Regions from separate parts of the Arthrobacter sp. V1I9 genome, predicted to be linked through region 2. Evidence: predicted binding sites of a transcription regulator. Region 2 holds the regulator's gene; the other holds the start of a gene.
The links. The regulator HrcA, encoded in region 2, represses chaperone genes, less so after heat shock. The targets are predictions, from matches to a motif close to TTNGCACTCGNNNNNNNCGAGTGCNAA.
Positions count from the first base shown of each region.

Region 1: the regulator HrcA is predicted to act here: its motif matches at 1,607-1,633, upstream of QFZ70_RS03155 (Hsp20/alpha crystallin family protein).

Region 1 is NZ_JAUSYU010000001.1:669,947-673,349, reverse strand. Features, by position in the region: partial or broken gene QFZ70_RS03160 (NAD(P)H-hydrate dehydratase) at 1-926, shown strand, start outside; gene QFZ70_RS03155 (Hsp20/alpha crystallin family protein) at 1,110-1,532, opposite strand; gene QFZ70_RS03150 (S9 family peptidase) at 2,076-3,403, shown strand, end outside.
Region 2 is NZ_JAUSYU010000001.1:1,844,492-1,847,894, forward strand. Features, by position in the region: gene QFZ70_RS08800 (DUF4870 domain-containing protein) at 33-449, opposite strand; gene QFZ70_RS08805 (DUF3097 domain-containing protein) at 606-1,460, opposite strand; gene hrcA (heat-inducible transcriptional repressor HrcA) at 1,636-2,649, shown strand; gene dnaJ (molecular chaperone DnaJ) at 2,729-3,403, shown strand, end outside.

The sequences.
Region 1 (3,403 bases), 1.2 Mb from region 2:
GCCGCTTCACCTACCCTCGTGACGCCGTCGCTGCTGCGCGACTGGCCGCTGCCGGCACCAGGCGCCGACAAGTACTCGCGGGGCTCGGTGCTGGTGATCGGTGGGGCGCGGGCCACGCCCGGCGCGGCACTGCTGGCCGGTACCGCTGCCTTGCGGGCCGGCGCCGGGAAGCTCACCCTCGCCGTGGCGGAATCGGTGGCCATGCATCTTGGCGTGGCACTCCCGGAATGCGGGGCCATGGGGCTGCCGGAGAACGCGGACGGGTCGGTGACGGGTGAAGGCCTGGACCGGATTTCCTCTTACCTTGAGCGTGCGGATGCGATCCTCGTTGGCCCCGGGCTGGATGACCCGGGACCTCGCGGAAAAGCTGCTGCGGGCACTCTTGGAGCGGGAAACCCGCTCCAGTGATTCAGGCTCTGGCGACGGGAAGGCAAACGGTGGTCCCGCCGTCGTACTTGATGCCTATGCCCTGGGCGGCCTGGTAAAGGTGGCGGACCAGCTGGAGCCGTGGAAGGGGCGGCTGATCCTCACGCCGAACCCCAAGGAGGCCGCTGTCCTGCTGGAGCGCGAGGTGGATGATCTGACGGCGGATATTGCCGAGATCGCCGACAAGTTCCAGGCTGTGGTGAGCTGCCAGGGCTTCATCGCGCGGCCCTCCGGCGGGGACGCGCCGGAGGAATCGGAGCTCTGGAAAATGACCACCGGCTACGGCGGGCTGGGAACCTCTGGCAGCGGGGACGTCCTGGCCGGGGCAATCGCGGGCCTTCGCGCCCGGGGAACCACCAGCGCGCAGGCCGCATGCTGGGGCACCCACCTCCATGCGGCAGCGGCAGACCGGCTTGCCAGCAGGTTGGGGCCCCCTCGGGTTCCTCGCCCGCGAACTGGCCGACGAACTGCCCGCCCTGATGCTGGAGCTGAACACCTGATCCTGCCCCGGGCCTTTGAAGCCCGGGCATGGGATGGCCCCCGGCCGAAGCCGGGGGCCACCGTATCGGGAAGTGCAGGCCTACCCTGCCAATGCGCTTTCAGCGCTGTGGCGTGCTCAGAATGGCTATCCGCCCCAAAAGGCAGTCAACAATCATTACCCGACATCCCGATCCTGCTGGGGACTAAGCAGAAATCTCGTGCTTTGCCCCCTTCGTCTCAACCTCAATCTTACGCGGCTTTGCCTTTTCAGCGACAGGAATCCGCAGGGTCAGGACACCGGCGTCGTAGGACGCCTTCACGTTGTCGGTGTCCAGGGTGTCCCCGAGGATCAGCTGGCGGCTGAACACGCCGCGCGGCCGCTCCGAGGCGATCAGTTCGGTGTCCTTGCCTGCAGGTTCCGGGCGTTCTGCCCGCACCGTCAGGACATTCCGTTCAACATCGAGATCCACTGAGTCCACTGAAACACCGGGCAGATCAAAGGCGACTACAAAGTCCTGGCCTTCACGCCAGGCGTCCATTGGCATCGCTGCCGGACGCGCTGCCGTGCCGAGGACCTGCTGGGCCAGCCTGTCCAGCTCGCGGAACGGATCGGTTCGCATCAACATGGCTTCCCTCCTCGTGGGAGACGGTCCAACACTGTTTTGGTACCAGCCGATCTGTATTGGCTGATATAGATTTTTTAGCACTGGCCGGGTAGATCTGCAAGCGTTTTTTGGGGAGAATTTTCTCCCGTTTTTGATGATCAGGGGGCACGCAGAAGGGGCCCTCGCCGTGCGCAAGGGCCCCCCTTCAGTGCGTTACTGCTGTCCTAGCTTCGGGTTGGGTCGGGACGAAGCGGCGCCGGGCCCGGATCGGGCACGGGCAGTGGGCCGGGAGGCTCCGGTACCGGGAACGGGTTGGGCGATGGCGGACCAGGGTGGCCCGGATCAGGGGTTGGGCCTGGCTCCGGCGGGAACGGCTCGGGCTCGTGCACTGGCGGGATGGTCATAAACTTCCCCTCTCACGCTGGGCGGATGTGCCTTAGCGTGAACAGGATACGCCTGCCGCCCGGACCCTACTAGGCCACCCCGCCTCCCCCAATGCGTCCGGTTCTCGTCCGGTAGCGAACGCCCGGTCCATTGCCACGGCGGGTGGATATATTTGAACCCATGACCCAGACTCCGCTGCAGGATTCCGCCAAAACCGCGACTTCCACCCCCGCTCCCCCGGTTGCCAAGAAGATCCCCTCCGAGCGCATCCACCACGGGGACACGTTCGTGGACAACTACGAGTGGCTGCGGGACAAGGAATCCGACGAGGTAGTGGAGCACCTCAAAGCCGAGAACGCCTACCAGGAAGCGGTCACCGCGCACCAGGAACCGCTGCGCGAGGCGATCTTCCAGGAGATCAAGGGCCGCACCCAGGAGACGGACTTGTCCGTCCCCCACCGGAAGGACGGCTGGTGGTACTTCAGCCGCTCAGTGGAAGGCAAGGAGTACGGCATCCAGTGCCGGGTCCGCGCCCAAAACACCGGCAACCCCGTCGCGGACTGGACTCCCCCGGCCGTTGAACCCGGCATCGAAATTCCGGGCGAGGAGATCCTGCTGGACGGCAACGTCGAGGCCGAAGGGAAGCCGTTCTTCTCGGTTGGCGGCACCGCCGTAACGGTGGATGGCAACCTCTACGCGTACGCGGTGGACAACGCCGGTGATGAACGCTTCACCCTGCGCATCAAGGACCTCCGGACCGGCGAGCTGTTGCCGGACGTCATCGAAAACGTCTTCTACGGCGTTTCCTTCTCCCCGGACGGCACGCGGATTTTCTACACAGTGGTGGACGAGTCCTGGCGCCCCTACCAGGTCAGGGCCCACACCCTGGGCACGCCCGTCACCGCGGACGTGGTGATCTACCAGGAGGACGACGTCGCCATGTGGCTGGGGTTTGAGCTCTCCGCTGACCGGCGCTACCTCGTGCTGGGGATCGGCTGCTCGGAGTACAGCGAGACCCGCCTGCTGCGGTTCGACGATCCCGCCCAGGAGCTCCTCACCGTCATTTCCCGGGATGAGCGGGTACTTTATGAGGCCGAACCGTTCCTGCTGCCCGGCCCCGACGGCGTAAAGACCGAACGCATCCTGCTCACGCATAACCGCGGCGCCATCAACTCGATGGTTTCCCTGACTGACTGGGCCGAGCTTCGCAAGCCGCTGGCCGGGCAGCGCTGGGACACCGTCGTCGAACATTCCGACGACGTCCGCGTCAACGGCGCAGGCGTCACCTCCACGCACCTCGTCGTGTCCATCCGGAAGGACACCATCGAGCGTGTCCAGGTCATCGGGCTGGAAGGCCTGGGCACTGCGGCGCAGGAGGCACCGGTGGAGCCCGCGTTCGACGAGGAGCTCTACACCGCGGGAGTGGGCGGCTCCGACTACGAGGCTCCGGTGATCCGGCTCGGTTACACGTCCTACTTCACGCCGTCCCGTGTTTATGACTTTGTGCT
Region 2 (3,403 bases):
GGTTCTTCCGGAAGGCCCGAAGCCTCCCTGCGCTACTTGATCCAGCGCAGGTTGTACGGGTAACGGTGCGGTTGGCCCTTGTTGACGTGGATGCCGGCGGCCACCGAGAAGCATGTCAGGCCGATCCAGATCAGTGTGGCGATGACGGCAAAGACGTTGCCGATCACAGGCACGAAGACCAGGATGTTGGCAACCACTGCCGCGATGGTGGGCGGCAGGCTGAAGTTCAGCGCTTCCTTTGACTCCTGCGCCGTAAACGGGCCGCGGTCACGGAAGATCAGGTAGATCAGCAGCGAAGGAACGCAACCCAAAATGCCGCCGAAGTGGGCCAGCGTAGCCCACTGCCGGTCTTCGCTTGCCGTCAGGGGCAGCGCATTCGCCGGAACGCCGTGGTACTCCGAACCGCCCTGGCCCTGGCTGTCCCTGTGATCACGCGCGTTTTCTGCCACAGTCTGTTCCTTCTGAAGTGCAATGGTGCTGACTAGGAGTGCCATGTCTGCTGCGGGGTCCTGCCATCGCAGACACCGCTGTACCAAGAATACTGGGTGCAGCGGTATTAGCTGACCTCACCCACCGGCGGGAGCGCTAATCCGGCCCGCCCAATGCTAGGGGACTGTGAGGAAATCAATGACTTCTTCCACCCTGCCCAGCAGGGACGCTTCCAGGTCGGCGTAACTGCGGACGGCTCCCAGCAGCTTCTGCCACCCCAGGCCGATGTCCTCTTTCGTCTCGTGCGGCCAGCCAAAGGCGGCGAGGACGCCGGTCTTCCAGTCCTGGCCGCGCGGCACTACCGGCCACTTCTCGATGCCAAGGACAGCAGGGCGGATGGCCTGCCACACGTCAACGTAGGGGTGTCCGACGATCAGCACATTCCCCGCAGCGCCGGGAGAGGCCATTACCGATCCGGCGATGCGGGACTCCTTTGAGTCGGGTACCAGGTGGTCCACAAGCACTCCCAGGCGCCTGCCCGGCCCCGGCCTGAAATCGGCCACGGCGGCAGCGAGGTCATCAATGCCGTGGAGCGGTTCTACGACGATGCCCTCCACCCGGAGGTCATCGCCCCACACCTTCTCGACAAGTTCGGCGTCGTGTTTTCCCTCTACCCAGATGCGGCTCGCCTTGGCAACCTGTGCTCGCTGCCCTGCCACACGGACAGAACCCGACGCCGTCCTGCCGCCTGCGGTGCCCGGCCCCGCCGGCAGCCGCGGGGCCGGGGGCATCAGGCGGATTGCCTGGCCTTCAAGGAGGAACCCGAATCCCAGCCGGAAGGACCTGGACTTGCCGCGGCGGTCTTCCAGTGCCACCACGTGCATTCCTCCCGACTTCTCCACCCGGGTTACCGCGCCAACCCACCCGGACTGGACGTCTTCCAGCACCATGCCACGCTCCACGGGCACCTCGGGCAGTTGCGCCCTGGCAGGTGCGGACAGGTCCTGGGCTCCCCAGTTCTGGTAATGCATGGAATCACTCCGCCTCGTGCTGGTCCTGGCCCGGAATTTCGCCCGGAGCGGTACCAATGCTAACAACGAGGCGAGTCATAATAGACTGTTAGCACTTAGGCATGTCGAGTGCTAACCCCTGTAGACACACGGTGCGGGCGGAACGGCTGCCCTGAACCCTTGATGGAGGTGGAGTGTGAGCGAGCCGCGCAAACTGGAAGTACTGCGGGCGATCGTGGAGGACTACGTCCACTCCCGCGAGCCGGTGGGGTCCAAGGCCCTCGTGGAGCGTCACCATCTCGGCGTTTCCAGCGCCACCATTCGCAATGACATGGCCGCGCTTGAGGACGAAGGACTGATTACCGCCCCGCACACCAGCGCGGGCCGCATCCCCACGGACAAAGGCTACCGGCTCTTCGTCGACCAGATTTCCGCGGTGAAGCCGCTGTCCCAGGCGGAGCGGCGGGCCATCCAGTCACTGCTGGAAGGCGCAGATGACCTCGACGACGTCCTGGAACGCACCGTCCGGCTGTTGTCCCAGCTGACAAACCAGGTGGCCGTCGTCCAGTATCCGCACGTTAACCGAGCACTGGTCCGACACATCGAATTCGTTCTCCTTGCCCCTCGGAAGGTGTTGGTGGTGCTGATTGCCAACAGCGGCAAGGTTGAACAGCGGGTCATCGACGTCGGGCAGGACCTGGCTGACGACGCGATCGCTGCGCTGCGCGGCCAATTCCTTGGATCCCTCGCCGGCACTCCCTTGGCCCAGCTTGGGCAGTCACTGCCCGCAGTGGTGTCCGGCGTAGCCCCCGGGCAGCGGCAGGCAGCCCAGGCGCTGGCGCACGGGCTGGAGGGCCTGGCCCACAGCAGCCGGGAAGACCGGATGGTGATGGCCGGCACGGCCAACCTGGCCCGTTCCAACGTTGACTTTCCGCTAAGCATCGGGCCGGTGCTGGAGGCGCTCGAGGAGCAGGTGGTGATGCTCCGCCTGCTAAGCGAGATGGCACAGGACCACCGCGGAGTGGCCGTGAGCATCGGCCGCGAAAACCCATACGACGGCCTGGCGGAGGCTTCCGTCGTCGCAACGGGCTATGGCCCGGACAGCGTCGCCAAGATTGGCGTGCTGGGTCCCACCAGAATGGACTACCCCACCACCATGGCGGCAGTCAGGGCTGTGGCCCGTTACCTGTCACGGATTCTGGGACCCTGACCACAGTTCAGCGCCCCAGGGCGCACAGCAGTGTATGCAGTTCGACTGCAGGCAGAACAACAAGGAAGAGATACTAACTTTGAGCAGCCACTACGAAGTCCTTGGAGTCGCACCGGATGCCACCGGGGAAGAGATCAAGAAGGCCTACCGAAAGCTGGCCCGGACCCTTCACCCGGACGTCAATCCCGGTGAGGATGTTGCGGACCGCTTCAAGGCAGTGACCCATGCCTATGAAGTCCTCTCGGATCCCCAGAAGCGGCGGGTCTATGACACCACCGGAAACGAAAACGGCACGGACAACGGATTCGGCGGGGGAGCGTACGCCGGGCAGGGCTTCGCCTTCCAGGACATCTTCGACACCTTCTTTGGCGCGGGCGGCACTACCGGTCCTGCGTCGCGGGTCCGGCGCGGGCAGGATGCGCTCATCAGCGTCCGGATCGAGCTCCGCGACGCCGTGTTCGGAGTCAACAAGAAGCTCGAAGTGGACACGGCGGTGGTCTGCCCCACCTGTGAGGGCTCATGCTGCCAGCCCGGAACCCACCCCGAGCGCTGCGATATCTGCGGCGGCAGCGGCCAGGTCCAGAGGGCCGTGCGTTCAATCCTTGGCCAGGTCATGACTGCCGCTCCGTGCGGCACCTGCGAAGGTTTTGGAACCGTTATCAAGGACCCGTGCAACGAGTGCAGCGGACAGGGCCGCATCCGCAGCCGCCGTTCCCTGACCATTAAGGTTCCTGCCGGCGTCGCCACCGGGACA